Regions from separate parts of the Streptococcus toyakuensis genome, predicted to be linked through region 1. Evidence: predicted binding sites of a transcription regulator. Region 1 holds the regulator's gene; each other region holds the start of a gene.
The links. The regulator Rex, encoded in region 1, represses fermentation and respiration genes when NADH is low (regulators of the CRP and FNR family bind a similar motif). The targets are predictions, from matches to a motif close to TTGTGAANTANTTCACAA.

Region 1 (8,095 bases):
ATATTATCCTTCAAAAATATCTTTGATTTTTTCTCCAGATTCATATACAATAAATACAAAGCTATTATATCATATAATCCGCTTTCAACGATAAAGAAAAGGTAAGAAAATTGAAACATTTAGAAATTGAATTGAAAACACTCTTGAAAAAAGATGAATATGATCGTCTAAAAGACCAGTTCACAGGTGTCACTCCTGTTCTTCAAAAAAATTACTACATAGACACACCTGATTTTGAACTGCGAGAAAAGAAAGTTGCTATGCGCATTCGAACCTTTGAAGACTGGGCAGAATTGACACTCAAAGTCCCGCAAAGTGTTGGAAACATGGAATACAATCAAAAATTGCAACTAAAAGATGCTGAAAACTACCTGAGCAAGGAAGAACTTCCTCAAGGACTAGTACTGGATGAATTGGCGAAACATGGTATTAAAACTAGTGAATGGCAGATTCTTGGTTGTCTAACGACACTTCGCTATGAAATGCAATCAGCTATTGGTCTCATGGCGCTGGATGAAAGTCAGTACTTTGATATTACAGATTACGAATTAGAGCTTGAAGTTGAAAATCACGAGCAAGGGAAACAGGATTTCCAACAATTTTTAGAGGAAAATCAGATTGATTATCAAAAAGCTCCCTCAAAATTGGTCCGATTTGTCAAAAGCATGAAAAATAGCTGAAATAATCTCTATTTTTTGGTAGAATAGAAAAGATAAAATACAAAAATCCCAGTTCATATAGGCTAGGCAGATATTACTAGGATTTAAAAAGTTTACAGAGGACGGTCTATAATGTCAGATAGAAAAAACATGAAACTTTTCGCACTCAACTCTAACCAAGAGATTGCACAGAAAATTGCTCAAGCTGTTGGTGTCCCACTTGGAAAACTATCATCACGTCAATTTTCAGACGGAGAAATCCAAGTAAATATCGAAGAAAGTGTCCGTGGTTATGATGTGTACATCATCCAATCAACAAGTTTCCCTGTTAACAACCACCTAATGGAATTGTTAATCATGGTTGATGCTTGTGTGCGCGCAAGTGCCCACAGTATCAACGTTGTCCTTCCATATTTTGGCTATGCACGTCAAGACCGCATCGCTTCACCTCGTGAGCCACTTACAGCGAAACTTGTTGCTAATATGCTGGTTAAAGCTGGTGTTGATCGCATCCTTACACTTGATTTACATGCCGTTCAGGTTCAAGGCTTCTTTGATATTCCTGTTGACAACCTCTTCACAGTTCCCCTATTTGCAAAACATTATTGCGATAAGGGCTTACTTGGCTCAGATGTTGTTGTTGTTAGCCCTAAAAATTCAGGGGTAAAACGTGCCCGTAGCTTGGCTGAATATCTTGATGCTCCTATCGCCATTATCGACTACCCTCAAGACGATGCAACTCGCAACGAAGGCTATATCATCGGTGATGTTGAAGGTAAAAAAGCCATCTTGATTGATGATATTTTAAATACAGGACGTACCTTCTCTGAAGCTGCTAAAATCGTTGAACGTGAAGGGGCTACAGAAATTTATGCTGTTTCTAGCCACGGCCTCTTCGTCGAAGGAGCTGCTGAACTTCTTGACAATACTAATATTAAGGAAATTCTTGTGACTGATTCAGTAGCAACAAAAGAAAAAACTCCTAAAAACGTATGCTACATCACTGCTAGTAAGTTAATTGGTGATGCTATCGTCCGTATCCACGAAAGAAAACCAGTCAGCCCACTCTTTGCCTACAACAAAAAGAAATAAGGTGATTCTTTGATTTATTTGGACAATGCTGCAACGACTCCCATGTCAGCAGTTGCTATTTCAGCGATGACCAAGGTTATGCAAGAAACCCACGGAAACCCTTCTAGTATTCATGGGCATGGTCGTCAAGCTGGCAAACTCTTGCGAGAAGCCCGCCAGGAACTAGCTCAGTTACTGGGGACAAAACCTCAACATATCTTTTTCACTTCTGGTGGAACCGAAGGCAACAATACTGCTATCATTGGTTACTGCCTTCGTCACCAAGAACAAGGAAAACATATTATCACAACTGCTATTGAGCACCATGCTGTCCTTGAAACCATTGATTACTTGGTTCAACACTTTGGGTTTGAAGCAACCATTATCCAGCCAGAAAATCAAGAAATCACCGCCCAGCAAATTCAAGAGGCCTTACGTGACGATACGATTTTGGTTTCTACCATGTTTGCCAATAATGAGACTGGAAACCTACTGCCCATTGCTGAAATTGGCCAAATACTCAAGCAACACCCAGCCGCCTATCATGTCGATGCAGTTCAGGCTATTGGTAAAATCCCTATACACCCAGAAGAATTGGGCATTGATTTTCTCACTGCTTCTGCCCACAAGTTCCATGGTCCTAAGGGAATCGGTTTTCTCTACGCATCTAGCATGGATTTTGATTCCTATCTTCATGGCGGAGACCAAGAACAGAAAAAACGAGCCGGAACTGAAAATCTAGCTGCCATCGTGGGTATGGTTGCAGCCCTAAAAGAAGACCTAGAAAAACAGGAAGAACATTTCCAACATGTACAAAATCTAGAAACTGCCTTTCTTGCAGAGCTAGAAGGAATTCAGTATTACGTGAATAGAGGACAACATCATCTCCCTTATGTTCTCAATATTGGATTTCCTGATCAGAAAAATGACCTTTTACTCCTTCGGCTAGATTTGGCTGGAATTTCTATCTCTACTGGCTCAGCCTGTACGGCAGGCATTGTCCAATCCAGCCATGTTCTTGAAGCCATGTACAGGGCAAATTCAGAACGCTTGAAGGAATCCGTTCGTATCAGTTTGTCGCCACAAAATACTGTTGAAGACCTACAAACCCTCGCAAAAACCTTAAAAGAAATTATCGGAGGTTAGCCATATGGCATTTGAAAAAACCATTCAGTTAAAAAATTGTCGTTACGACTACACTCTTAGCCCTTCTGTTAAAAAATTCACCCTCAAAGATAACACCTTTTTTGAGACTAAGGTTGGTAACTATGAATTGACTCGCCTTTTGGAAAAAGTGCCAAACAGCGGTGAAGGCTTCCAACTCAAAATCATCATTAACAAGGAACTTACAGGGGCTAAAATCAATATCACTGACAAGTTTGGTCTTCGTCTAGTTGATATTTTCAAATCAGAAGACCACCACATTCATCAGGAAAAATTCTACTTCCTCATGGATAGCTTGGTAGAACGTGGTGTCTTTACAAAATCAGAAAGATAGGTCCCATATGTTTGAATTGACCTATAAGGACAGCTATCATGTAGAGCGTACACTCAAGTATGAGGATTATGAAGCTCTCATGCTGGCTTTGTCAGGATGTGTGACCCTGCCAGATACACTTTATGTAACTTCTCTGACTTTTAATAGCCAGAAAATTTATCAGGGTCTGGTCGGAGACCTCTACCGTTTTCTATCACATACAGACTTTTTACATCAAAACTAAGATTTTTCTTAGTTTTTTCTTGTTTTTGTTGATTTTTTCACAATGTTTCTATAAAATAGAAGAATAGAAAGGTTGTGATTTTGTGAAAGATAAACAGTTTGCTATTCCAAAAGCTACAGCGAAAAGACTCTCTCTCTACTATCGAATTTTTAAGAGATTTCATGCAGAAAAGATTGAACGTGCCAACTCTAAGCAAATTGCAGAGGCTATCGGTATTGATTCAGCGACCGTACGTCGTGATTTTTCCTATTTTGGTGAACTAGGTCGTCGTGGTTTTGGCTATGATGTCAAAAAACTCATGACGTTTTTTGCCGATTTACTCAATGATAACTCTATCACCAATGTCATGCTGGTTGGTATTGGAAATATGGGCCATGCCCTTCTCCACTATCGCTTCCACGAACGTAACAAGATGAAGATTATCATGGCCTTTGACCTAGATGACCATCCTGAAGTCGGTACCCAAACTCCTGACGGGATTCCCATTTACGGAATTTCTCAAATCAAGGATAAAATCAAGGATGCCGATGTCAAGACTGCTATCCTGACCGTTCCCAGTGTTAAGTCACAAGAGGTTGCTAATCTCTTGGTAGATGCTGGTGTGAAAGGAATTCTTAGTTTTTCACCAGTCCATCTGCATTTACCAAAAGATGTGGTCGTTCAGTATGTCGATTTGACAAGTGAACTCCAAACCCTCCTCTACTTCATGCGAAAAGAGGATTAGAAAGCGAAAATCATTTTATGAAAAAACCAGTTATTGGGATAACAGGAAACGAAAAAACTCATCCAGATGATGACATCATGATGAGCTACGCAGCAAAAGGCTTTGTGGAAGGCGTTAAAGACGCTGGAGGGATTCCCATCATCCTACCGATTGGTGATCAAGAAATGGCCTGCCACTATATCAGTATGATTGACAAGCTCATCTTGACAGGTGGGCAAAATGTTGATCCAAAATTCTATGGTGAACCAAAAACAATTGATAGCGATGACTACCACCTTCAAAGAGATATCTTCGAACTGGCCCTCATCAAGGAAGCTATTAAACAGAAAAAGCCAATTTTTTCTGTCTGCCGTGGTACCCAACTCTTTAACGTTGCCATGGGTGGAACTTTGTACCAAGATATAGAAGACCATTGGCAGGATTGTTCTGCCGAATACACAACTCAACGCTTGGTGACAGAACCTGATACTGTTCTCCGAGAAATCTATGGAGAAATTTCCCATATCAACTCCTTCCACCATCAGAGCATCAAGGATTTAGCACCAAATTTAAAGATTGCGGCTCATGATCCTAAAGATGGTATCATTGAAGCTGTCATGAGTACGGATGATGTTGCCTTTCTCGGTGTCCAATGGCACCCAGAGTTTCTTTTTGAAAATCGTCCCAAAGATAAAAACCTCTTTGACTATATCGTTAATGAACTTTAGATTAAATCTGTCTTTTCACGATAGCTAAAATAACTGGAGTGAGAGACAATCAAATGGTCCAAGAGGACAATTCCCATCAGATCGCAGGCTTCTTTAACAAGTTTAGTGACATGATCATCATTTCGGCTAGGGGCTACCGCTCCTGAGGGATGATTGTGGACCAAAATGAGTGAAGTCGCCATATGCTTAATAGCATAATGAAGAATCTCCCTAGGTTCAGCTATACTGCGAGTTGCAGAACCGATAAAAATGGTCTGTTGATGAATGATTTGATTTTGAGTATTGAGATAGAGCGCCACCAGGTGCTCTTGTTTTTTGTCCCCCAATTCCTGCTGCATCTTCTTGGCCAACTTTTGGCTACTGAGAATACTTTCCATCTCAAGGGTCTCATGTTTATGAATACGATGGCCCAGTTCAATCATAGCTTGTAATTCTATGGCCTTAACACGGCCGATACCAGACAGACTCTGCAATTCCTGCAGGGTCATTTTTTTCAAATCCGTTAGGTTTGAAAGATTGTTCAAGGCTTTCTGGGCAATTTCAAAAACACTAGCTTGACGTGTTCCTGTCCTGAGTAAAATAGCTAGTAACTCTTGATTACTGAGCGCTTCAACTCCTTCCTTGGCCAGTCTTTCTCTTGGTAATAGTGAATCTTCTTGGAATGAAATACTGTACATAAAAATCCTCCTCACTTTATTATTCGTGAGAAGGATGGAAAATTAGATTTTTTTCTCAATTGGGGCCACACTAGCCAAAAGTTTTTTCAAACCTACTTCTGGGAAATTGATTTTCAATTCCTGCCTAGCACCGCTACCTGAAACTTCCAGAACGGTTCCCTCTCCCCACTTCTTGTGGAGGGCAATGTCACCAATGGACCAATTTGCCTCGCTAGAAGCTGATTTTGCTCCAGCTGTAAATTGACCAAATGGAAGACCGCTTGATTGGATAGTTCTTGGGGCAGCACTGCGTTTACGGTCTTGAAGGGCCTGGGCTAAGCTCATGCCTTGACCAAAGGCAAGGCCGCCACTGCTATAAGATGCCTTAAAGCTTGTATTTGCTGGACGAGCCAGACCTTGATACTCAAGTAAGTCCGAGCTGATTTCGTTAATAAAACGAGTGGGACGGTTGTAGTTGGTACGACCAAAAAGCAGGCGCGAGTTGGCATTTGTTAGATAGAGGATTTTCTCTGCACGCGTGATACCTACATAGGCTAGACGGCGCTCTTCTTCCAATTCATCTGAATCCTCAGCTGCACGACTAAGTGGAAAGACATTTTCTTCCATCCCAATCAAAAAGACAACTGGAAACTCGAGACCTTTGGCAGCATGCAGGGTCATCAAGGTCACTTCTGATGTCTCCTGACTACCTGAATCTGTGTCCGCAATCAAGGCCAAGTCATTTAAAAAACGACTCAGTTTATCCAGACCAGTTTCTTCTTCTGGCCCATCAGAGGTGTCATCAAAGTTTTTCGTCACAGAGAGGAACTCCTCGATGTTTTCTACACGAGCCTTGCTTTCTAAGGTCGCTTGGGCGTTAAGAATATCGACGTAACCTGTTTTTTCTAGGACGGCCTCAACCAACTCAGTAATGCTTAACTGGTCCAGTTGCTCCCGCAAATCCAGAATCATATTGGCAAAATCCCAGATAGATTGGGCTGCTTTCCCCTTGATACCAGACAACATAATATTGGCTGAAGCATCTAGCATAGACATGTCTTGCATATTCGCAAAGTCACGAATTTTCTCGACTGTACCTGGCCCAATTCCACGCTTAGGCTCGTTGATAATACGCTCAAAACTGATATTGTCACTCAAATTGGCAATAAGATTGAGGTAAGCGATAATATCTCGGATTTCCTTACGGCTGTAGAACTTTGTTCCGCCAACCATGGTATAAGGAATATTTGACTTGAGCAAGGCTTCCTCAATAGTACGGGACTGCGCATTAGTACGATAAAGAACTGCAAAATCCTTGTGAAGGAAGTTTTTACTCCGACCAAGTTCATCGATAGTTCTGGCTACAAATACAGCCTCATCTAGCTCATCATTGGCACGATAGTAAACGATTTGTTCCCCATCAGCGTTTTGAGTCCAGAGATTCTTAGGACGGCGGTTTTTATTATTTTTAATAACCTCATTGGCCGCTTGGAGAATGGTTTTAGTTGAACGGTAATTCTCTTCCAACAAAACAACCTTGGCTTGGGGATAATCTTTCTCAAAATCCAAAATATTCTGCATATCCGCACCACGCCAACCGTAGATAGACTGGTCCGCATCCCCAACCACACAAATATTTTTAAAGCGTGAAGCCAAGAGTTTGACCAGTTGGTACTGGGCATGGTTAGTATCTTGGTACTCATCAACGTGGATGTACTGAAACTTCTGCTGATAGTAGGTCAAGACATCAGGATTTTGATCAAAGAGACGCAAGGTCAGCATAATCAAATCATCAAAGTCAACAGACTCAGACTGACGCAGTTCTTTCTGATAGGCTGTATAACACTGGGCTACGATTTGCGTATACATATCGCCAGCTTGGGCAGCATAGCCAACATCATCAATCAGATCATTCTTAGCATTGGAGATAGTCCCTAAGATGCTCCGTTCATTCCATTTTTTCGGATCCAAGTTCAACTGCTTTAGAATGCGTTTCATGAGCGTTCGCTGCTCTCCTGGATCGACAATTGTAAAATTACGATTGTAGCCAATATGGTCCGCATCGCGACGCAAAATACGAACACACATGGAGTGGAAGGTCGCAATCAGACAGTCCTGAGTCGCTGGATTGAGGCTATAGGCACGCTCCTTCATCTCACGCGCAGCCTTGTTGGTAAAGGTAATGGCCAAGATATTCCAAGGATTGACTAGCTTTTCATCAATCAGATAAGCAATACGGTGGGTTAAAACACGAGTCTTTCCAGAACCAGCCCCCGCCATGATCAACAAGGGGCCTTCTGTCGTTTGCACCGCCTCAGCCTGACGGTCATTCATTCCATTTAATAATGCGTTCATCTTCTCTTCCTTACTCTTGAAGTCAATATTTCTATTATATCAGAATTCAGGGAAAATATCTTTACCTAGACTGGTTACGTGTAGAAGGCAACTTCTTATATCTAGATAAAAAATGAGCTTGGATAGTATTTCCAAACTCATTTTTTACTCAATGAAAATCGAAGTGCAAACTAGGAAGCTAGCCGCAGGCTGTACTTGAGTA
Region 2 (8,095 bases), 980 kb from region 1:
CAAGCCATCCAGAATGGCAACTCCAACAGACTAGCCAGTGGATGAATCAGGCGCAACGTTTGCGACCGCATCTATGGGCCTATTTACAGTGTGAGGGGGAAGCGACAGAGCCTATGTTGGCCCTTCGTTTGTATGGAAGCCCTTCTGATTTTGGAGTTTCACTAGAAGTTAGTTTTATCGAACGTAAGAAGGATGACCGAACTTTAGACAAACAGACCAAGATCCTAGAAGTTCCAGTGGTAGAAGGAATTTATTATTTAGTCTATTCAGATGGAGAAAGTCAAAAGATGGAGGCTACTGAGGAAAATCGTCGTACTTTGCGTGAGAAGGTAAGCAGTCAAGAAATCCGAAAAGTTTTAGTGAAGGCAGATGTTTCTTTTATAGAAACTCAATCATTAGAAACGATTTTAGAAGAATTAGAAGAAGCTTATGAACGCTTACTTCCCTACTATCAGGCGACTAGAGAGTAGAAAACAAATGACTTATATAGAGTCGAATTGTTTGATTGCTATTCTATGTATTTTTTCATATAATAGTAAAATAGAATGTGTGATTTAGTAATCACCTCAAATAGAAAGGAAATTCTATGTCAAATCTATCTGTTAATGCAATTCGTTTCCTAGGTATTGACGCCATTAATAAAGCCAACTCAGGTCACCCAGGTGTGGTTATGGGAGCGGCTCCAATGGCTTATAGCCTCTTTACAAAACAACTTCGTATCAATCCAGCTCAACCAAACTGGATCAACCGCGACCGCTTTATTCTTTCAGCAGGCCATGGTTCAATGCTCCTTTATGCCCTTCTTCATCTTTCTGGTTTTGAAGATGTCAGCATGGATGAGATCAAGAGCTTCCGTCAATGGGGTTCAAAAACACCAGGTCACCCAGAATTTGGCCATACAGCAGGAATTGATGCTACAACAGGTCCCCTAGGTCAAGGGATTTCAACTGCCACTGGTTTTGCCCAGGCAGAACGTTTCTTGGCAGCTAAGTATAACCGTGAAGGCTACAATATCTTTGACCACTATACTTACGTTATCTGTGGAGATGGAGACTTGATGGAAGGTGTCTCAAGCGAGGCAGCTTCATACGCAGGTTTGCAAAAACTAGACAAGTTGGTTGTTCTTTATGATTCAAATGACATCAACTTGGATGGTGAGACAAAAGATTCCTTTACAGAAAGTGTTCGTGACCGTTACAATGCCTACGGTTGGCATACTGCCTTGGTTGAAGATGGAACAGACTTGGAAGCTATCCATGCTGCTATCGAAACAGCTAAAGCTTCAGGTAAGCCATCTTTGATTGAAGTGAAGACTGTTATTGGATACGGTTCTCCAAACAAACAAGGAACTAATGCCGTACACGGTGCTCCTCTTGGAGCAGATGAAACTGCAGCAACTCGTCAAGCCCTTGGTTGGGACTACGAACCATTTGAAATTCCAGAACAAGTTTATGCTGATTTCAAAGAACATGTTGCAGACCGTGGCGCATCAGCTTATGAAGCTTGGACAAAACTAGTCGCAGATTACAAAGAAGCGCATCCAGAATTGGCTGCAGAATTGGAAGCAATTATCGAAGGGCGCGATCCAGTTGAAGTGACTCCAGCAGACTTCCCAGCTTTAGAAAATGGTTTCTCTCAAGCAACTCGTAATTCAAGCCAAGATGCCTTAAATGTTGTGGCGGCTAAGTTACCAACCTTCCTAGGTGGATCAGCTGACCTTGCTCACTCAAACATGACTTATATCAAGACTGACGGACTTCAAGACGATTCCAATCGCTTGAACCGTAACATTCAGTTTGGTGTTCGTGAATTTGCCATGGGAACTATCTTGAACGGGATGGCCCTTCACGGTGGACTTCGTGTATACGGTGGAACTTTCTTCGTCTTCTCTGACTATGTGAAGGCAGCTGTTCGCTTGTCAGCCTTACAAGGACTTCCTGTGACTTATGTCTTTACCCACGATTCTATTGCGGTTGGGGAAGACGGTCCGACTCACGAACCAGTTGAGCATTTAGCAGGTCTTCGTGCTATGCCAAATCTGAATGTTTTCCGTCCAGCAGATGCGCGTGAAACGCAAGCAGCTTGGTACCTTGCAGTGACAAGCGAAAAAACACCAACTGCCCTTGTCTTGACACGTCAAAACTTGACTGTTGAAGAAGGAACAGACTTCGACAAGGTTGCAAAAGGTGCCTATGTTGTCTATGAAAATGCAGCAGACTTTGATACCATCTTGATTGCGACAGGTTCAGAGGTTAATCTTGCTGTCTCAGCTGCCAAAGAATTGGCTAGTCAAGGTGCAAAAGTCCGCGTAGTCAGCATGCCATCTACAGATGTCTTTGATAAACAAGATGCAGCTTACAAGGAAGAAATCCTTCCAAATGCAGTTCGCCGTCGTGTTGCAGTCGAAATGGGTGCAAGTCAAAACTGGTACAAATATGTTGGACTAGATGGTGCTGTTCTTGGTATTGATACCTTCGGAGCCTCTGCCCCAGCACCAAAAGTATTGGCAGAATATGGCTTTACTGTAGAAAATCTAGTAAAAGTCGTTCAAAACTTGAAATAATCCTAAAAATCAGGGCGCAAGCTCTGATTTTTCTTACTAGAAAAGCAAGGTACAATCTTGTAAAAGTAGCTGAAATTTGATATAGTAGTCCTATGTAAAAGACAAAGGAGAATACAATGAATCCAAATTATACATTTTTAATTATGCTTGTAGCGATGTTTGCCTTGATGTTCTTTATGCAACGCTCTCAAAAGAAACAAGCACAAAAACGTATGGAAAGCTTAAATAAACTGCAAAAAGGCTATGAAGTGATTACAATCGGTGGACTTTACGGAACAGTCGATGAAGTAGATACTGAGAAGAGAACGATTGTTCTTGATGTAGATGGAGTTTACTTGACTTTTGAACTAGCTGCTATCAAGACCGTATTACCGCTGAAAGAAACAGCTTCACTAGAAGGCGCAATTGAAAAATAAGACGGGATTACTAACTCCCGTTTTTCTATAAAAGAAAGGAAATGGGATGAAAAAACTAGTCTTTGTCTGTTTGGGGAATATTTGTCGCAGCCCTATGGCCGAGTTTGTTATGAAATCAATGACAGATAATTATGAAATCCAAAGTCGAGCGACTTCCTCTTGGGAACATGGTAATCCGATTCATAAGGGAACTCAAGGGATTTTTCAACAGTATGAGATTCCTTATGAAAAAGGCAAGACATCGCTTCAGATTAGTAAGGAAGATTTTGAAGCCTTTGATTATATTATCGGTATGGATGCTTCAAATGTTTCTGACTTACGTCAGATGTGTCCAGCAGACTGTAAAGATAAGATTTACTCATTCGCATCTGAAAGTGTTCCAGATCCTTGGTATACAGGAGATTTTGAGGAAACCTATCGACGTGTTCAAGAGGGTTGCAGGGCTTGGTTAGAATGTTTAGAAAAGGAGAGTGAAGATGGAAAATCTTGAGAATTTTTACGAGAAGTATCGTGTCTATCTGACTCGTCCACGTTTAGAGCTTTTAGCAGTAGTTGCCATTGTTTTTTGTGCTGTACTCGTCTTTTTTCTAAATATTCCCGGAAAAGGAGTTCTAAAGCTTGATAATGGAACGATTATTTACGACGGCAGTCTTATCCGTGGTAAAATGAATGGGCAAGGTACCATTACCTTCCAAAACGGGGACCATTATACAGGTGGTTTCAGCAATGGAGCCTTCAATGGAAAAGGTACCTTTCAATCTAAAGAAGGCTGGACCTACGAAGGTGATTTTGTAAATGGTCAGGCTGAAGGAAAAGGGAAACTAACAACAGAACAAGAAGTCGTTTATGAAGGAACTTTTAAACAAGGTGTTTTTCAACAAAAATAGGGCCTCCTTATCAAAGGAGGTATTGTTATAAGCTTTAAGTAAGCGCTTACCTGCAAATCCTTTTCTTTCCAAGTCTCTCTTCCAAGCAAGGTTGTGAAATAAAAAATTTTTGAAATAAATTTCACAAACTCTAAAGAAAAAGCTTGTGGAGAAAAGATAATGAGAAAAAATTCACAAGTAACCAAAAATTCTTTGTGAAATGTTTATGAAACTGTTTACAAAGTTGAAATAATGCGTTATAATAAACTTGTGAAAAAATTAACAAAGGATATCAATCCTTGAAAGCTATGGAGGAAAATATGGCTGATAAAAAAACTGTGACACCAGAGGAAAAGAAACTCGCTGCTGAAAAGCATGTCGATGGCTTGGTGCAAAAAGCTTTAGTTGCTCTTGAAGAAATGCGTAAACTCGACCAAGATCAGGTCGACTACATCGTAGCTAAAGCGTCAGTGGCAGCTTTGGATGCCCACGGAGAATTGGCTTTACATGCCTTTGAAGAAACAGGACGTGGTGTATTTGAAGATAAAGCAACTAAGAACTTGTTTGCTTGTGAACACGTAGTAAACAACATGCGTCACACTAAAACAGTTGGCGTTATCGAAGAAGACGATGTAACAGGTTTAACTCTTATTGCTGAACCAGTTGGTGTTGTTTGTGGTATCACTCCAACAACTAACCCTACCTCGACAGCAATCTTTAAGGCATTGATTTCATTGAAGACACGTAATCCAATCGTCTTTGCCTTCCACCCATCAGCTCAAGAATCATCAGCTCACGCAGCTCAAATTGTTCGTGATGCTGCGATTAAAGCAGGAGCTCCTGAAAACTGTGTACAGTGGATCACTGAACCATCTATGGAAGCAACTAGTGCCCTTATGAACCACGAAGGTATTGCAACAATCCTTGCAACAGGTGGTAATGCCATGGTTAAAGCGGCGTACTCTTGTGGTAAACCAGCTCTTGGGGTAGGTGCCGGGAACGTTCCAGCTTATGTTGAAAAATCAGCTAACATTCGCCAAGCTGCACACGATATCGTCATGTCTAAATCGTTTGACAACGGTATGGTCTGTGCATCTGAACAAGCGGTTATTATTGATAAAGAAATTTATGATGAATTTGTAGCAGAGTTCAAATCTTACCACACTTACTTTGTAAACAAAAAAGAAAAAGCCCTTCTCGAAGAATTCTGCTTCGGCGTGAAAGCAAACAGCAAAAACTGTGCTGGTGCAAAATTGAACGCTGACATCGTTGGTAAACCGGCAACCTGGATTGCAGAACATGCAGGATTTACAGTTCCAGAAGGAACAAACATTCTTGCTGCAGAATGTAAAGAAGTTGGTGAAAATGAGCCATTGACTCGTGAAAAATTGTCACCAGTTATCGCAGTTTTGAAATCTGAAAGCCGTGAAGATGGTATTTCCAAAGCTCGTCAAATGGTTGAATTTAACGGTCTTGGTCACTCAGCAGCTATCCACACAGCTGACGAAGAATTGACTAAAGAATTTGGTAAAGCTGTTAAAGCTATTCGTGTTATCTGTAACTCACCTTCTACTTTCGGTGGTATCGGGGACGTTTACAATGCCTTCTTGCCATCATTGACACTCGGATGTGGTTCTTACGGACGTAACTCAGTTGGGGATAACGTTAGTGCCATTAACCTTTTGAATATCAAAAAAGTCGGAAGACGGAGAAATAACATGCAATGGATGAAACTTCCTTCAAAAACATACTTTGAACGTGATTCAATTCAATACCTTCAAAAATGTCGTGACGTTGAACGTGTCATGATCGTTACTGACCATGCCATGGTAGAGCTTGGTTTCCTTGATCGTATCATCGAACAACTTGATCTTCGTCGCAATAAGGTTGTTTACCAAATCTTTGCTGATGTAGAACCAGATCCAGATATCACTACAGTTGAACGTGGTACTGAAATCATGCGTGCCTTCAAACCAGATACAATCATCGCTCTTGGTGGTGGATCTCCAATGGATGCTGCTAAAGTAATGTGGCTCTTCTATGAACAACCAGAAGTGGACTTCCGTGACCTTGTTCAAAAATTCATGGATATCCGTAAACGTGCCTTCAAATTCCCATTGCTTGGTAAGAAGACTAAATTCATCGCAATCCCAACAACATCTGGTACAGGATCTGAAGTAACACCATTTGCCGTTATCTCTGATAAAGCAAATAACCGTAAATATCCAATCGCTGACTACTCATTGACACCAACCGTGGCAATCGTAGACCCTGCTTTGGTATTGACAGTTCCTGGATTTGTTGCTGCGGACACTGGTATGGACGTATTGACCCATGCGACTGAAGCTTACGTATCACAAATGGCTAGCGACTACACTGACGGTCTTGCACTTCAAGCCATCAAACTTGTATTCGAAAACCTTGAAAGCTCAGTTAAGAATGCAGACTTCCACTCACGTGAGAAAATGCATAACGCTTCAACAATCGCTGGTATGGCCTTTGCCAATGCCTTCCTAGGTATTTCTCACTCAATGGCCCATAAGATTGGTGCGCAATTCCACACAATCCACGGTCGTACAAATGCAATCTTGCTTCCATACGTTATCCGTTACAACGGTACTCGCCCAGCTAAGACAGCTACATGGCCTAAGTACAACTACTACCGTGCAGACGAGAAATATCAAGATATCGCTCGTATGCTTGGCCTTCCAGCTTCTACACCAGAAGAAGGGGTTGAATCTTTTGCAAAAGCTGTTTACGAACTCGGTGAGCGCGTAGGTATCCAAATGAACTTCAAAGCACAAGGTGTTGACGAAAAAGAATGGAAAGAACATTCACGTGAATTGGCCTTCCTTGCTTATGAAGACCAATGTTCACCTGCAAACCCACGTCTTCCAATGGTTGACCATATGCAAGAAATCATCGAAGATTCTTACTATGGTTACAAAGAAAGACCAGGACGCCGTAAATAATTGTTATCAGCCTAGAGGCAGGAATTCCCTGTCTCTTTTCTTGTGGAATTGGAGTGTTGAAAATAATTTTTAGCTTTTCTATTTTTTACTTTTCATTTGAAAAGGAAAGTGGGAAATGACTAGGTAGACAAAGAAAGACAGCAGTATAGGCTTTTGAAGGAGAAAGAAAAATAAGTGGGGTATAGACAAAAAACAACGCCCGTACTTGCAATTCAACTCAAATAGTTATATAATAGGTTTGTTGAAAGGTGATTTGTAGTGATTCAAGTTACTCTTTTCACAATAAAAATTTCATGATTTTCATAAGGAGGAAATCACTAATGGTAGTTAAAGTTGGTATTAACGGTTTCGGACGTATCGGTCGTCTTGCTTTCCGTCGTATCCAAAACGTAGAAGGTGTTGAAGTTACTCGTATCAACGACCTTACAGATCCAGTTATGCTTGCACACTTGTTGAAATACGACACAACTCAAGGTCGTTTCGACGGTACTGTTGAAGTTAAAGAAGGTGGATTCGAAGTTAACGGTAAATTCGTTAAAGTTTCTGCTGAACGTGATCCAGAACAAATCGACTGGGCTAACGACGGTGTAGACATCGTTCTTGAAGCAACTGGTTTCTTTGCTACTAAAGCAGCTGCTGAAAAACACTTGCACGCTGGTGGTGCTAAGAAAGTTGTTATCACTGCTCCTGGTGGATCAGATGTTAAAACAGTTGTATTTAACACTAACCATGACGTTCTTGATGGTACTGAAACAGTTATCTCAGGTGCTTCATGTACTACAAACTGTTTGGCTCCAATGGCTAAAGCTCTTCATGATAACTTTGGTGTTGTAGAAGGATTGATGACTACTATCCACGGTTACACTGGTGACCAAATGCTTCTTGATGGACCACACCGTAAAGGTGACCTTCGCCGTGCTCGTGCTGCTACAGCTAACATCGTTCCTAACTCAACTGGTGCTGCTAAAGCAATCGGTTTGGTTATCCCTGAATTGAACGGTAAATTGGACGGAGCTGCTCAACGTGTTCCTGTTCCAACAGGTTCTGTAACTGAATTGGTAGCAGTTCTTGAAAAGAACGTTACTGTTGATGAAGTGAACGCAGCTATGAAAGCAGCTTCAAATGAATCATACGGTTACACAGAAGATCCAATCGTATCTTCAGATATCGTAGGTATGTCTTACGGTTCATTGTTTGACGCAACTCAAACTAAAGTTCTTGACGTTGACGGTAAACAATTGGTTAAAGTTGTATCATGGTACGACAACGAAATGTCAT
Region 3 (8,095 bases), 940 kb from region 1:
CTAGCGCTTCTGGAGCAATGCAACCTGTTACCGAAGGAATACCTTGTTTGATAATACCAGCTTTATGCTCTGCTATGACTTCCAAGGTGTCACCAAGTAGGGCTACATGGTCCAATCCAATAGTCGTAATTCCTGTCAAAATGGGCTGACAGACATTGGTACTATCCAAAAGACCACCCATACCCACTTCTATGATAGCCACATCTACTTGCTCTGAGGCAAAGTAATCATAGGCTATAGCTGTAATTATTTCAAACTCAGTTGTCCCCTGCAAATTGGTAGCCGATTCCCCTTCCAACAAAGACTGATAGTCTGCCATGAGGGCTTCTAGTCTAGCTTCTGGGATAGATTCCCCATTGATGCTAATCTGATCTGTGTAATGAATGAGATAGGGCGAGCTGAAAACACCAACTCTCAGCCCTAGCTTTTCTAGCATATTTTTCAAAAAAGCAATGGTCGAACCCTTGCCATTGGTTCCTCCAATATGGATGACCTTGAGTTTGAGATGGGGATTGCCACGCAAAGCTAACAGTTCCACCATTCGTTCCAAGCCAAAATGCGGTTGATCCGTCCGGTAGTTAGCAATCCACTGATTATTTTCAAATTCTTTCATCTTATTTATATTGTTTTAAATCTAGATTTTCCGCTTCATCAGCCAGACGAATAGCGGAGGCAATTTCAACTGCCATCCTGTGACTAGCTACATCATGCACGCGCACCACTTCCACACCCTGTCTCGCAGCGATACTGGTTACATGAGCAGAGGCCGTGTCCCGATTGCGGAAACCATGTTCTGTCTCAGGATTGACTTCAAAACCATTCTCTTCTAGGATATTGATGACAAACCGCTTGCGCGACACTCCGAGAAAGATTGGATATCCTTTCTGATGTAGTTTATCCAGATCCCGTAAAAGAAGCAGATTTTCTTTCTTGGTCAGACCAAAGCCAATTCCTGGATCCAACAGGATATTTTCTTGTGCGATTCCAGCTTGATTCGCTCTCGCTAAGGCTCTGTCAAAGAAAGCCTCCATCAAGTCTTCGATTGGCAATTTTTCGAAGTCAGCTAACTCTTCCTCTGTAAAAGCTTGACCAAAACCAAAATGAGGAAATATGAGCGAGCTAGGATGCTGAGGTCGCGCCATGACTGGATTAAACATAATGACTACTTTCGCTCCAACCTTTGCTACCACATGGGCCATTTTTTCATCACCCATGAGACCAGTGATATCATTGACTAGATTGGCACCAGCAGCCAAAGCAGCTTCTGCTACTTGACTCTTCCAAGTATCAATAGAAATGAGGACATCACTTTCCTTGCGAATCGCTTTGATCACTGGAACAACACGCTGGATTTCCTCTTCTATCTCAACATAGCTACTGCTACTGCCCGGGCGAGTCGATTCTCCGCCGATATCTAGCATACTAGCCCCTTCTGCTATCAATTTACGAGCCTGCTGAAGTGCCTGCTCAAGAGCAAAAAATTGACCACCATCCGAAAAGGAATCCGGTGTTACATTGATAATTCCGCAAATAGCTGTCTTTGCATGATTGGCTTTACTTGACATATCGGTCACTCCCTCAAGGTTTTTCATCATATTATTTCTCTATTTTACCATAAAAAGAAAAAGATGGACACGATTGCATTCATCTTTTTCCCAGTAGAAACAAGTAAGCAATTGTCAAAAATCTTAAACAGATATCCCTAATGTCCGACTCAAAATCACCACGAGAGCCAACAAACAGAAAGCAACCCCATTCACAATCATGTGAAGTAAGATAGACATTTCCAAACGTTGGGTCTTGTAAGCCGTCCAAGATAGAACAATCGACATACCTCCATAAATCAATAAAGAAGGTAAATTACTTGGTTGATGCAATAAAGCAAACACAATCGTACCGACTACAAATCCCAAGTTCTCTTTTCCTCGGAAAATCTTTTTAGGAATAATCCCACGGCACAAGATTTCCTCACAAATCGGAGCAAGCAAGGCTAGTAAGAAGAAACTGGAAATCAGAGAACTATTCTGAACCATATCGTTAATCTGAGACTGGTTACTTGTTGTCGTCTCATTTGACAGTTGTAACAAGATAGAACCAAGTATATTTGACCCGATAATAACTAAATAACTCAAGCCCAAACGTGCCAAATCCTTCGCTCTAAAAAAAGAAAAATTAAAACTTGCTAATTGCGTTTTACGAGCTCCAAAAATAAATAGTGCCAAAACTACAATCGAAATACCAGCAACTATCAGTCCTGACTGCAACAGTGGTACTGCATTTAAAGTTAAAATAGCAGTAACCCCTATAGGAATCTGATATAAAATTGTCGCCAGCAAAAAGATTAACAGCCAACCTGCACGATTCAATAATTCTTTCCACATATTTTTCTCTTTCATCACCCATCTCCTTTATATTAAAAAAGGGGGAAAATCCCCCTGGGTTATCCTATTATAAGGCCATACTGATGTAGTTAAGGATAAACAAGGCATCCAAAATCCAAATCATGACATGAACATCTTTAGCTTGACCTTTAACAAGCTTAGTCAAAGTGTAAGTCAAGAAACCAACTGCAATCCCTTGAGTGATAGAGTAGCTGAATCCCATAAAGATAGATGTGAAGAAAGCAGGAACCGCTTCAGACATATCATCCCAATGGATATTTTTCAAGCTAGCCAACATCATAATCCCAACGATAATCAAGATTGGAGCTGTAGCGGCTGTTGGTACAATCGCTAGAAGTGGGCTAAAGAAGCTTGAGATCGCAAAACAGATTGCCACGACCAAGGCTGTCAAACCAGTACGTCCACCTGCACCGATACCAGCAGCAGACTCAACATAAGTCGTTACGTTTGAAGTACCTGCGATGGCACCAATTGAAGTACCAATTAAGTCAGAGTAAAGAGCCTTGTCCAACTTAGCTGATTGATGATTTTCACCATTTGTCGCTACGATACCAACTTTTTCACCTGTACCGATCAAGGTACCAATTGTGTCAAAAATATCTGTCAATGAGAAGGCGAGAATAGCCATCAGAGTTTCAGGCAAGCGAGCTGTATCTGAAATCAAAGCTCCCAAACCTTCTGAACCAAGAGCTGCACCAAAGACTGTCTTCAAATCTTCAAAGGCTGCACCAACATGGTTATTAGCAAAATCGATACTAGACAAATCTACCAAACCAACTGCGATAGCAAGAACAGTCGTTGTCAAGATAGAGAGGATAATTCCCCCTTTAATCCCTTTAATAACAAAGAAGATCGTAATGGCAAGTCCTGCAAGAGCCACCAAAACAGCTGGATTATTAAAGCTGACCAATCCTGGAACCGCTGACGCATTTGCTGTAATCGCTGCTTGAGCCTTGTCAGCCCCTTCTCCTGCAACCGTATAATTTCCTGGATCGATAGAGAATTTCAAAAGCCCAGCATTCTTAATTCCCACGTAGGCAAGGAAGACACCGATACCAGCTGAAATAGCTGAACGAAGGGCATTCGGAATCGATTCAATGATCATTTTACGAACATTTGTCAAGGTAATAATCAATGAGATAATTCCACAGATGAAGACCATAGCTAGGGCTTCTTGCCATGAATAACCAAGTCCGAATACAACTGTAAAGGTAAAGAAGGCATTGAGTCCCATACCTGGCGCTTGAGCATATGGCAAGTTAGCATAGAAGGCCATCATCAAGGTACCAGCAACTGCACCGATAATCGTTGCGAGGAACACACCCTGAGCAGGCATTCCTGTTTGCGAAAGAATTTGTGGGTTTACAAAGAGAATATAGCTCATTGCAAAGAAAGTTGTTAAACCAGCGAGAACCTCTGTACGAACGTCTGTACCGTTCTCTTTTAGTTTAAATAATTTGTCCATTATCAATCTCCTTTTAATTTTTACGAACAATAATAGAATTATATCATTTATCATTCACTTTTTCAATATCTTTGTTTGATTTATTTAAGAATTTGATGAAATTTCTTTTTTGGTTTCGAATCTGCTTTTCTGCCTGCTTTCTGCTATAATAGTAGACATCTTATCTGAAAAGACACTAGAAAGGTCCCTATGACGAAGAAAATTATTGCAGTTGACCTGGATGGAACCCTGCTCAACTCAGACAGTCAGATTTCTGACTTTACCAAAAAAACCATTAAAAAAGTTGCTGAAAAAGGCCATCAGGTTATTATCACGACAGGTCGCCCTTACCGCATGTCAAAAGATTTTTACCGTGAACTAGGCTTAGACACTCCTATGATTAACTTCAACGGCTCCCTCACTCATTTACCAGACCAAGTTTGGAACTTTGAAAAGTGTTTAACCGTAGACAAAAAATATCTGCTAGACATGGTTCAACGTTCAGAGGACATTCAAGCCGATTTTATCGCTGGAGAATATCGTAAAAAATTCTACATTACAAATCCTAATGAAAAAATTGCCAATCCTAAACTATTTGGTGTAGAAGCTTTCCAGCCTGAAGATCAATTCCAGCCTGAGTTAGTAACCAAGGATCCTAACTGTATTCTTTTACAGACCAGAGCCAGTGACAAATATGCCTTGGCAAAAGAAATGAACGCCTTCTACCAGCATCAACTGTCTATCAATACCTGGGGAGGTCCGCTCAATATCCTTGAATGTACCCCAAAAGGTGTCAATAAGGCCTTTGCTTTGGACTACTTGCTCAAGGTAATGAACCGCGATAAAAAGGATTTGATTGCCTTTGGAGACGAACACAATGATACCGAAATGCTCGCTTTTGCTGGGAAAGGTTATGCAATGAAAAATGCCAACCCAGAGCTACTCCCCTATGCAGATGAGCAAATTTTCTTGACAAATGACCAAGACGGGGTTGCCAAAACCCTGCAAGACTTATTCTTATAGTCCATACTGATACTCAATGAAAATCAAAGAGCAAACTAGGAAGCTAGCCGTAGGCAGTACTTGAGTACGGCAAGGCGAAGCTGACGTGGTTTGAATTTGATTTTCGAAGAGTATGACCAGCTTGCGGGCTGGTCTTTGTGTTCTTTTCACAATCTCATTAACCAGTTAATCGATTGTTCTACTTTTTGCATCCAAAACCTTGGAAAAGGCTTTCTTTTGTGATATACTTCACATATAAATACAAGAGAGCTCGTCACACTCGACTCTGTTGACACAAAATCAATCCAGTCCTGTTTCTCCTGCTCTCAGTTAATATCAAGGAGGATAGCTATGAAAGCTGTTGTTGTAAATCCAGAAAGCACTGGTGTTGCTGTTGAAGAAAAAGTACTCCGTCCACTTGAAACTGGGGAAGCACTTGTAGAAATTGAATACTGTGGTGTTTGCCACACTGACCTCCACGTTGCCCATGGTGACTTTGGCCAAGTACCAGGCCGTGTTCTAGGACATGAAGGTGTTGGTATCGTTAAGGAAATTGCCCCAGATGTAAAAAGCCTTAAAGTCGGCGACCGCGTCAGCGTTGCTTGGTTCTTTGAAGGATGTGGCACTTGCGAATACTGTACAACTGGTCGCGAGACCCTTTGCCGTACAGTGAAAAATGCTGGCTACTCAGTAGATGGTGGTATGGCTGAACAATGTATCGTAACTGCAGACTATGCTGTCAAAGTTCCTGACGGACTTGATCCAGCCCAAGCCTCTTCTATCACATGTGCTGGTGTAACAACCTATAAAGCTATTAAAGAAGCAAAAGTTGAACCAGGCCAATGGGTTGTTCTTTACGGTGCTGGTGGACTTGGTAACCTAGCTGTTCAATATGCTAAAAAAGTATTCAATGCTCATGTCATCGCAGTTGATATCAATAACGACAAACTTGCCCTTGCAAAAGAAGTAGGTGCTGACATTGTGATTAACGGCCTCGAAGTTGAAGATGTACCTGGACTCATCAAGGAAAAAACTGATGGTGGAGCTCATTCAGCTGTCGTAACTGCTGTATCTAAAGTTGCCTTCAATCAGGCTGTTGACTCAGTTCGTGCCGGTGGTCGCGTAGTCGCTGTTGGTCTTCCTTCTGAAATGATGGAACTCAGCATCGTAAAAACCGTTCTAGATGGAATCCAAGTCATCGGTTCTCTTGTTGGAACTCGTAAAGACTTGGAAGAAGCCTTCCAATTCGGTGCAGAAGGTTTGGTAGTTCCAGTTGTTCAAAAACGCCCAGTCGAAGATGCCGTAGCCATTTTCGACGAAATGGAAAAAGGTCAAATCCAAGGACGTATGGTACTCGACTTCACCCACTAATCTAATAAAAACCTATTTTAAAAGTTGGAATGCGCTTCCAACTTTTTTATATTAAATTTTTTAATAAGGATTCAAAAAAACTTCTCTAAAACTCAATATATCAATATTTTCAGATGTAATCTTTTTAATTATTTTATGATAAATAGTTGATTTTTAGATGAAAACGGTTTATACTTAAAAAGTCTTAAAGTTTTCTTAAACGAAAACTAAAACAAAAAAGGAGGAATGACAATAATGAGTATCGGAATCATTATTGCGAGCCACGGCGAATTTGCTGCGGGTATTCATCAGTCAGGATCTATGATCTTTGGTGAACAAGAAAAGGTTCAAGTTGTAACCTTTATGCCAAATGAAGGTCCTGATGATCTATACGCTAAGTTTAATAACGCTGTTGCTGCATTTGACGCAGAAGATGAGGTTCTAGTTTTGGCTGACCTTTGGAGTGGATCTCCATTTAACCAAGCTAGCCGCGTGATGGGAGAAAATCCTGAGCGTAAGTTTGCCATCATCACAGGACTTAACTTACCGATGTTAATCCAAGCCTACACAGAGCGCCTGATGGACGCTACTGCAGGTGTAGAAAAAGTCGCTGCTAATATCATTAAAGAAGCCAGAGATGGCATCAAGGCTCTTCCAGAAGAGCTCAACCCAGTTGAGGAAGTAGCAAGCGCTGCAGCTGCTCCAGTTGCCCAAGCTGCTATTCCAGAAGGAACTGTCATCGGAGACGGTAAACTCAAAATCAACCTTGCCCGTCTAGACACTCGTTTACTTCACGGTCAGGTTGCAACTGCTTGGACTCCAGATTCAAAAGCAGACCGTATCATCGTTGCTTCAGATAACGTAGCTAAAGACGAATTACGTAAAGAATTGATTAAACAAGCAGCTCCAGGTAAAGTGAAAGCAAACGTTGTTCCTATCCAAAAACTAATCGACGTTGCAAAAGACCCTCGCTTCGGAGAAACACATGCCCTTATCTTGTTTGAAACACCTCAAGATGCCCTTCGTGCTATCGAAGGTGGCGTGCCAATCAAAACTCTTAATGTTGGATCAATGGCTCACTCAACTGGTAAAACAATGGTTAACAACGTTTTGTCTATGGATAAAGAAGACGTTGCTACATTTGAAAAAATGCGTGACCTTGGTGTTGAATTTGATGTACGTAAAGTACCAAACGACACGAAAAAAGATTTGTTTGACTTGATCAACAAAGCAAACGTGCAATAATCGATTTTATGAAAGGATTTTAAAGATGTCTATTATTTCTATGGTTTTAGTAGTCGTTGTAGCCTTCCTAGCAGGTCTTGAAGGTATCCTCGACCAGTTCCAATTCCATCAACCAATCGTAGCTTGTACCCTTATCGGTCTTGTTACTGGTAACCTTGAAGCAGGGATTATCCTTGGTGGTTCTCTTCAAATGATCGCCCTTGGTTGGGCTAACATCGGAGCTGCCGTAGCTCCTGACGCTGCTCTTGCTTCTGTTGCTGCTGCCATTATCATGGTTCTTGGTGGCGACTTTACTAAGACAGGTATCGGTGTTGCCCAAGCGGTTGCTATCCCTCTTGCAGTTGCTGGTCTATTCTTGACTATGATTGTCCGTACACTCTCTGTCGGATTGGTTCACACTGCTGATGCTTCTGCTAAAAAAGGTGACTTCAAAGCAGTTGAACGTGCTCACTTTGTCGCACTTCTTCTTCAAGGTCTTCGTATTGCAGTCCCAGCAGCACTCCTTCTAATGGTACCAACTGAAACAGTACAAAGCATTCTAAATGCTATGCCTGATTGGCTCAAAGATGGTATGGCTATCGGTGGTGGTATGGTCGTTGCCGTTGGTTACGCTATGGTTATCAACATGATGGCAACTCGTGAAGTATGGCCA
Region 4 (8,095 bases), 1.0 Mb from region 1:
AAACCCTACCATGCCTAGAAAAATTTGTGGCAGATTGCCGATAATTTGGGTGGCAATATTACTACTATCCAGTTGAGGTAGTAGGTAGTTACGTAGCCCCAGCATAATTAAGAGAAGAAATCCCAGCAAAATCAAAGGATAGGTCGCCACTTCGATTAGTTTTTTCTTGACCTTGGCCAGATTGTCTAGATACTCTTCTATCTTTCCCAAACTCAGGTGAAGATTCCCATGAACTTCTGCTAGGGATAACTGGGTGACAATAGCACTTGAAAAGCCCAAACTTTCCATCATTTCTGAGAATGATTTTCCCTGAGACAAGCCCGTGCGCATCTGGGTCACACACTGCTTGTTCAACAAGGCACTCCTATCTAAAAAGGAGATGGTCTCCACCAGATGAAAACCGCTGGAAAAGAGACTGTTAAACAGGGTGATGATATTTTTTTGCTTAGCTGTAGCTAATTTTTTCCGTCTCAGCCTGAAGACTTGTGATATGTCCATCTTTAAGAAGCTGGTCAATCTGTTCATTCCAGCTAGTTGGCTGGTGTTCTTGATAGTCTTTGTTTGCAAAATCAACGATTCCTCCTCCCCCAATTAATCTCTGGTAGCAGACTCCTTGCAGAACGACTGCCAATTCCTCCGCAGTCACACCCAACTCCAGCAGGCGTTCATAAACACCTCGGATACTCTTGGCGTGAATGGTTGAAAAGACTGTCGCCCCTGTCAAACTAGCTCTGACCACTGCACGCGCCGTCTCGCTGTCCCGAATTTCTCCGATAATCAAGAGATCAGGACGATGACGCAAAGAAAGTTTGATTAGATTTTCATAGGTCAGCCCAATCGCTTCATTCAACTGCAACTGGAGCATGTCGTCCTGCTTGATTTCGACAGGATCTTCGATGGACATAACTTGCTGTCCTTTAAAGAGAGATTTAGCCAATTCGTGCATCAAGGTCGTCTTGCCACTTCCGACTGGACCAGAAAAGAGATAGAGTCCCCGTTGCCTATACTGCTTGCCCAGTTCTCCAATATCCTGAAACCAAAAATGCAAGTCCTGCTCCTCATCATGCAACAAGCGAATAACTAAACTCTCATGACCTCGATAATCACCTACAGTAGATAAACGTAGAGAAACCATCTTCTGGTCATAGGCATAATCGCAGGAACCTAGCTGACTACGTCTCTTTTCCCCAACATTCATACCTGCCACAAACTTAAAGTGACTGATGACGGCCGCAAACTTTTCAAAATTATAACAACCGATTTTACAGCGCTCGTCTCCCACCCTCATATAAAGCTCATAGGCGTCTAACTTGGGGACAAAATAAATGTCTTGCGCTCCTTTTTTCCGAGCCGAACGAATGATTTCTTGTGCAATTTCTTGAACCATACTTACCTCCTCACCTATACTATTCGCAAAGATTTGGAAAAATAAAAAAAGCAACTCCAAAAAAGTTACTTTTTCTCTATTTTAATTTCATACGGCAAGAACGGTGCCTTTCCTTACCGGTTTGTTTTTCATAGCCTGGGCGTAGTTTTTCATCTGGAATAACCTGCTCATCCTGTAAAAGAGCCAAAGAATGGTATTGTTGTAAATATTCATCACATTCATCACACCAGCGTTGGTCTTCTGGATCCCAAAAAATGGTCATCAAGTCACTTCTACTTTTATAAAGAGGGGATTCTTGTTCCAATCTAAACCAGCAAGTTTTGTAGTATTTGAGAGCATCATAATACTGGTCAAATTTCTTACTAGCTACAATATCTTCTTCCCAACCTTCTAAGAACCACCAGGGTTCAAAATCTCCGTACATTTCTATAACACGATACATATTCATTCATTCCTTCGTACCGTATATTATAACTAATTCCGCCAAACAAGGAAAGTAAAATGCTCATTTCTTAATTTTTTGATAAAAAATCCAGCCATCTTATGATGACTGAATTTCTATTTGCTTATGTTCCAAAATGTTTTTACTACTTAAGCTTCTGAAATATCGTTTTCGATGATGACCTTGATTGCATGGTGGTCTGCTGCCTTACTGAAAACTTCATAGGCTTTTTCAATTTCACTTAGTTTGAAATAGTGAGTTACCAATTTTTCTGGCTCAATCTTATGACTTTCAAGAGCTTTCAACAATTGTGGAGTGGTATTTGTAGATACCAAACCAGTTGTTACATTGATGTTGCGAATCCAAAGTTTGTCCAAATCGAATTCAACTGGTTTACCATGTACACCACAGTTGGCAACTGTTCCGTCTATACCGATAACCTTTTGACAGAAATCAAATGTTGCAGGAATACCAACAGCTTCGATAGCGACATCCACACCACGTCCATCTGTCAAATCATAAATTTCTTTAATGGCTTTTTCAGGGTCTGAAGAATTAACCTTATGAGTCGCACCAAATGATAGGGCAGTTTCCAAGCGGTTATCGTCTAAATCCACCATAATCAATTTGGCTGGTGAATAGAATTGGGCTGTCAAAAGAGCAGCCAATCCAACAGGTCCTGAACCAATAATGGCTACACTACAACCAGGTTCTACTTTCCCTTTCAAGACACCAATTTCATACCCAGTAGGCAGAATGTCTGATAGCATAACCAAGGCTTCATCTGACAAGTCTTCTGGAGTGTGGTAAAGAGTGTTATCTGCATGAGGGACACGTAAATATTCAGCCTGCATACCATCAATCAGGTGACCGAAAATCCAGCCCCCTTCGTCTTCACAGTGGGCATAAATTCCTTTTTTACAGTAGTAGCATTTACCACAGGCACAGACACAAGAAATCAAGACCTTATCGCCTTTTTTGAAGTTCGAAACTCCTTCCCCAACTTCTTCAACAATCCCAATCCCTTCGTGACCAAGAATGGTACCACTTTGGCAAGCAGGAACATCCCCTTTGATAATATGGAGGTCTGTTCCACAAATAGTAGTTTTTACGATACGCACAATAGCGTCTGTTGGCTTGCGAAGCACTGGTTTGTCTACATCAACAAAAGAAGCAAGTCCTGGTTTAACATAAGTATAGGCTTTCATAAAGCATTCCTCCGTTTTTTTATTTGTACTATTTATAATATAATTGTAAGCCTTTTCATTTGTTTCTTCAAGTTTTTTTGTGATTTTTTTAACTTTTTTATTTACCAGTAAAGCAATATAGATAAAAAAGCAGAAGCTAATCTCTAACTTCTGCTTTTTCTCTTATGCTTGATAACGTTTCACACCGTCTAGGTAGGTTGCTACCAATTCCAAATCTTTATCTAGTACGATAAAGTCCGCATCATAACCTTCACGGATTTGGCCACAAACATCATCGATGTGAACGGATTTAGCTGGGTTAAGGCTGGCCATCATGACCGCTTCGTGTGGATTTGCAATACCCCACTCGACTACATTTCTCATACCATCTTTAAGTTTGAGGATAGAACCTGCCAAATTACCAGTAGATTTGAGACGTGCAGTTCCATTTGCTACTACAACAGGGAATTCTCCCAACATATAGTCACCGTCTTCAAGCCCACCAGCTGTCATACAGTCTGTGATAAGAGCGATGTTTTCTGTCCCCTTTTGCTTAAGTAAAATCTCACAAGCTTTTGGATCTACGTGATAACCATCACAAATCAATTCTGCGTAAGTATGTGGGAGCTCATACATAGCTCCTACCATACCTAGTTCGCGGTGTGTTAAACCACGCATCCCATTATAGGCATGTACCCATACACTAGCTCCAGCATCAACTGCCTTCTTAGCTTGTTCAAATGTCGCATCTGAGTGTCCAAGTGCAACTGTCACACCTTCACCTGTAATAGTACGTACAAAATCTTCCACCCCATCACGTTCTGGTGCAATAGCGATTTTATTTAGCATCCCTTTTGCAGCATCCTGCCAAGAATGAAACTCCTCAACACCCGGGTCTCTCATATAAGTTGGATTTTGTGCCCCCTTAAAAGTTTCTGTGAAATATGGACCTTCATAATAAATCCCACGAATCTTAGCACCTGTTGCTTCTTTATAATGGTTTCCAAGATTTTCAGTGACTGCAAGCAATTGCTCATAAGTGGCTGTTAAAGTTGTGGGCAAGAAACTGGTAACACCGGTACTAAGAAGTCCTTCACTCATAGTATGCAATGTACCTTCAATGTTGTTGTCCATCACATCTACACCTGCATATCCATGAATATGAGTATCCACAAGACCTGGTGCAATGCTATAACCAGTATAGTCAAGAACCTCTGCTCCTTCAGGAATTTGATCCACATGTTTCCCAAATTTGCCATCAACAAGTTCTAAGTACCCACCGCGACGAATGCCAAATGGATAGAAAAACTGATCCGCTTTAACGTAATTAGGCATAATAATGACCTCCTTAAAAGATTACTTTTGATATTTATTATGTCAATTACATTATAAACCTTTCTGATTCATTTGTAAATGGTATAGACCTATTTTCTGGAGATATTTTAAAAGAGCTGGATTTCTCCAACTCTTCTCTTTTTAATACAAGTTATTTTGATTTGACCGGCTTGTCTTGAGCTGTTTGCAAGGCTGCAGCAATGGTATCTGCATACAATTTAGCTCCTGCTTCAATTTTACTATTATCACTTCCAAAATGGACTTGGTCTGTCCCAGTCCAAATTTCTGGATGTTCCTTAGCAGCTTGATTCCAATCTGCTATCGTGATGTAAGGAGTCTTCTCTGCTAATTCTCTCATATAGGCAGCCGCCTTCTCAACGATTCCATAGGTCTCTTTTGTCTTATCTCCTTCATAAGGAGTCACCAAAACCATATGGTGGCCCTTAGGAAGATTTTTCACGATACTATCCCAATCTTCCTTGTAATTTTCAGGATTATTTACCCCAGTTGCAATAACCACCATCTTTGGTAGAAATTTATTCTGGCTATTGTTGAGCATGATTTCATTGGCGGTCTTGGTTGTTCTGCTGACCTGCGCGTTAATCTGTGCTCCAGGAAGGGCTGTCTGTAGTGCTGTATTTGCCCTTAAAGCCACCGAGTCACCAATTAACATAGTGCCATCAGCAATTCCCAAACTATTTGCATCTGCCCGTTCTGTCATTACCTTGGTCTGGTTAATATTTGTTGCAGCTTGCTTCAAGCCATTGACAGTTAAGTCTGTCTCAAAAGCTCCCACTTGTGGTGCCAACAGAGTTACTAAGAAGACAATGAAGGCCAAGATTCCTGTACTTGCTGCAAGGATTGTGTGAATATGAGGCAGGGGACGAAGGATTTGTAAAACAGGTGTGTTCTTTCCTGCAATCCAAGGTTCCAACACATAAAATGATAGGCTGGCGAATCCATAAGAAAAAATCAAAGTTAATAACACAGCAAGAAGATTTGATGTCAACTGTGAAAAAATGATATAGAAAGGCCAATGGAAGAGATAAACTGCATAGCTAGTATCTGCTAAAAAGCTAATAATCTTTGGTTCCTGTATATGAGGAGTCTTTTCATGTAAGACACGCGCCGCCAGAATCATAGCAATGGCTGCAAGGCTGGCAAGCAAGAAGCCCATAAGATAGGCAAAGAGATAGGTAAATTTGACAAAGAAGGTCAAAATGAGTAAGAAGCCAAAACCTCCCCCAAAAACTAAAAGGGTCTTGCGTAAATCCCAGATTTTATCCAATTGCTTAACTAGGGAAGTCGTCTGACGAACGCCTACGATAGTTGCTAACACACTTCCCAAAAAGAATGGATAGACATGAGTTAAACTGGAGAAGTAAACAGAGGAATAAGAGGTTACTAGAAAACTACCAATAAACATGGAGAAGAAACTAATCAAGAAGGCAGCAGCTGATAAGAGAAAAACCATCCCTTTCAACTGACCATTTGATTTAGCCTGTTTGGATAAGAACCAAACTGCCAATCCCCAAAGAATATAGTAGTGAACCTCAACTGCCAAACTCCAATTATGAACAAACAAATGAGGAATGAACTGAGATTCATAACTCCCACCTGTTAGGAGTTCATAGAAGTTTGTCATGAAGCCTAAGACACCCGCAATCTGACCCCCAATTCCAGCCACATAATCTTGTCGAACTAGAAAGGTAAAGGGCATGGTCACCAAGACCATCAAAACCACGGGCGGCACGATACGATAAAAGCGTCTCCTAAAAAATCCAACCAAATCAATTTCATGATTTTTAGAAAATTCTTCGATAAGTAGAGCCGTAATCAGAAAGCCTGAAAATGTGAAAAAGACATCTACCCCGAAAAATCCTCCAGGAAAGATTGTCTGAAAGAAATGATACAAGAGTACCAAAAGTAAACCTGTAATCCTAATCAAGGAAAACCATTTAATACGCATACGAGTTTATTCTCCCTTTCATTATACACTTTATTCTATCAAAAAAAGAAGAAAAATCCCAAGAGAAAACTTAGGATTTTTAGCTTATATCAATTCCAGTTTAAAAATTACGGCCTGACTTATTATAGCCATATTTTTCAACAAAATACTCACGGAATTCCAAGAGATTGTCATCCATGATGGCTTGTCTCACTTGCTTCATCAGGTTAAGCAAGAAGTAAAGATTGTGATAACTCGTCAAGCGGATACCAAAGGTTTCATCAGCCTTGAGCAGGTGACGAAGGTAGGCGCGTGTATAGTTCTTACATGTGTAGCAATCACACTCAGGATCCAGTGGCGTAAAGTCCTCAGCAAACTGAGCATTTTTGACAACCAAACGACCTTGACTGGTCATACAAGTCCCATTACGAGCGATTCGAGTCGGCAAGACACAGTCAAACATATCCACCCCACGAATCACCCCATCAATCAAGCTATCTGGCGCTCCCACCCCCATCAAATAGCGAGGTTTATTTTCAGGCAGCAGTTGAGTTGTAAAGTCCAAGACTGCATTCATCTCTTCGTGGGTTTCTCCCACTGCCAAACCACCGATAGAGTAGCCTGGGAAATCCATGCTAACAAGGTCATGAGCCGATTGGCGACGCAAGTCTTCAAATCCTGCCCCTTGCACAATCCCAAATAATCCTTGGTCATGCGGACGACGATGAGCCTTTAAACCACGCTCAGCCCAACGGCTGGTACGCTCGATTGATTTCTTAACGTAGTCGTATGGTTGATAAAACTGAGGACATTCGTCAAAGGACATCATGATGTCTGAGCCCAGATTGTTCTGAATAGAAATGGCTTTTTCTGGTGATAGGAACATCTTAGAACCATTGAGATGGTTTTTAAAGGTTACCCCTTCTTCTGTGATATTGCGGCTATCTGCTAAGGAATAAACCTGAAAACCACCACTATCTGTCAAAATAGGCTGGTCCCAATTCATGAACTTGTGGAGACCACCTGCGCGTGCGATGAGTTCATCTCCAGGACGAAGCCAGAGATGATAGGTGTTTGACAGGATAATTCCCGAACCCATCTCCTTCAATTCTTCAGGCGACTGAGTTTTGACAGTGGCTTGTGTCCCAACTGGCATAAACATAGGTGTTGGGAAGGTACCGTGGGGAGTGATGATTTCTCCCAGACGAGCTCCTGTGTGTTTTTCTTTCTTAATCAAACGATATTTGATTGGTGAATCTGACATTTTTTACCTCCGAAGCTGGAAAAGACAGTCCCAGTTCATACTTTGTGCCCAAGGGCATACTGTATGATTTTATCAAAAAAAGGAGGAACTGTCACGAACTATGGTATAATGAGAGAATGAAATACCCAAAAATTGATTTAAAAACCGTTCGTCTGCAAGCCAGACAATTTCAGGCTGAAAATCCCCGCCTCTTTCTCGTCTATCTCTTACCTAGCATGCTGGTCATCTTGTCTGGCTTCCTCAATCCCTTAGAGCGTATCAACGAAGCAATTTTAGAACAACCCTTTTTAAGCGTGTTTGGCCATGTATTCCAAGCCTACCTCTTTCCATTATTAGTTTCCTTTATCGGAACAATACTTCTAACCAGTTCAGTCTATACAACACTGAAACTCATCAAGAATCCTGATACAGGACTATCCGTCAAAAATAGTCTCACACTCTTTAACGAAGAGCACTTTTCACAAACCTTTTTGACTCTCCTTCTCAAACGTTTCTATCTCTTCTTATGGAGTATTCCTAGTTTACTTGGGAT

Region 2: a site for Rex is predicted at 4,114-4,131, ahead of adhE (bifunctional acetaldehyde-CoA/alcohol dehydrogenase). Genes of this name have one in related genera too.
Region 3: a site for Rex is predicted at 5,086-5,103, ahead of adhP (alcohol dehydrogenase AdhP). Genes of this name have one in related genera too.
Region 4: a site for Rex is predicted at 3,115-3,132, ahead of STYK_RS01035 (zinc-dependent alcohol dehydrogenase family protein). Genes of this name have one in related genera too.

The regions. Positions count from the first base shown of each region.
Region 1 is NZ_AP024523.1:1,199,309-1,207,403, forward strand. It holds gene STYK_RS06200 (CYTH domain-containing protein) at 111-680, shown strand; gene STYK_RS06205 (ribose-phosphate diphosphokinase) at 792-1,751, shown strand; gene STYK_RS06210 (cysteine desulfurase family protein) at 1,761-2,876, shown strand; gene STYK_RS06215 (DUF1831 domain-containing protein) at 2,881-3,228, shown strand; gene STYK_RS06220 (DUF4649 family protein) at 3,236-3,451, shown strand; gene STYK_RS06225 (redox-sensing transcriptional repressor Rex) at 3,534-4,175, shown strand; gene STYK_RS06230 (gamma-glutamyl-gamma-aminobutyrate hydrolase family protein) at 4,193-4,882, shown strand; gene radC (RadC family protein) at 4,879-5,559, opposite strand; gene pcrA (DNA helicase PcrA) at 5,602-7,893, opposite strand.
Region 2 is NZ_AP024523.1:220,061-228,155, forward strand. It holds gene STYK_RS01115 (ribonuclease P) at 1-470, shown strand, start outside; gene tkt (transketolase) at 587-2,563, shown strand; gene yajC (preprotein translocase subunit YajC) at 2,680-2,979, shown strand; gene STYK_RS01130 (low molecular weight protein-tyrosine-phosphatase) at 3,026-3,469, shown strand; gene STYK_RS01135 (MORN repeat-containing protein) at 3,456-3,866, shown strand; gene adhE (bifunctional acetaldehyde-CoA/alcohol dehydrogenase) at 4,166-6,817, shown strand; gene gap (type I glyceraldehyde-3-phosphate dehydrogenase) at 7,138-8,095, shown strand, end outside.
Region 3 is NZ_AP024523.1:256,741-264,835, reverse strand. It holds gene STYK_RS01370 (bifunctional folylpolyglutamate synthase/dihydrofolate synthase) at 1-613, opposite strand, end outside; gene folP (dihydropteroate synthase) at 615-1,595, opposite strand; gene STYK_RS01360 (CPBP family intramembrane glutamic endopeptidase) at 1,689-2,396, opposite strand; gene STYK_RS01355 (NCS2 family permease) at 2,449-3,867, opposite strand; gene STYK_RS01350 (Cof-type HAD-IIB family hydrolase) at 4,057-4,869, shown strand; gene adhP (alcohol dehydrogenase AdhP) at 5,200-6,219, shown strand; gene STYK_RS01340 (PTS sugar transporter subunit IIB) at 6,454-7,443, shown strand; gene STYK_RS01335 (PTS mannose/fructose/sorbose transporter subunit IIC) at 7,469-8,095, shown strand, end outside.
Region 4 is NZ_AP024523.1:202,712-210,806, reverse strand. It holds gene comGB (competence type IV pilus assembly protein ComGB) at 1-498, opposite strand, end outside; gene comGA (competence type IV pilus ATPase ComGA) at 446-1,387, opposite strand; gene STYK_RS01040 (DUF1033 family protein) at 1,464-1,829, opposite strand; gene STYK_RS01035 (zinc-dependent alcohol dehydrogenase family protein) at 1,979-3,037, opposite strand; gene nagA (N-acetylglucosamine-6-phosphate deacetylase) at 3,200-4,351, opposite strand; gene STYK_RS01025 (acyltransferase family protein) at 4,503-6,320, opposite strand; gene tgt (tRNA guanosine(34) transglycosylase Tgt) at 6,421-7,563, opposite strand; gene STYK_RS01015 (DUF975 family protein) at 7,680-8,095, shown strand, end outside.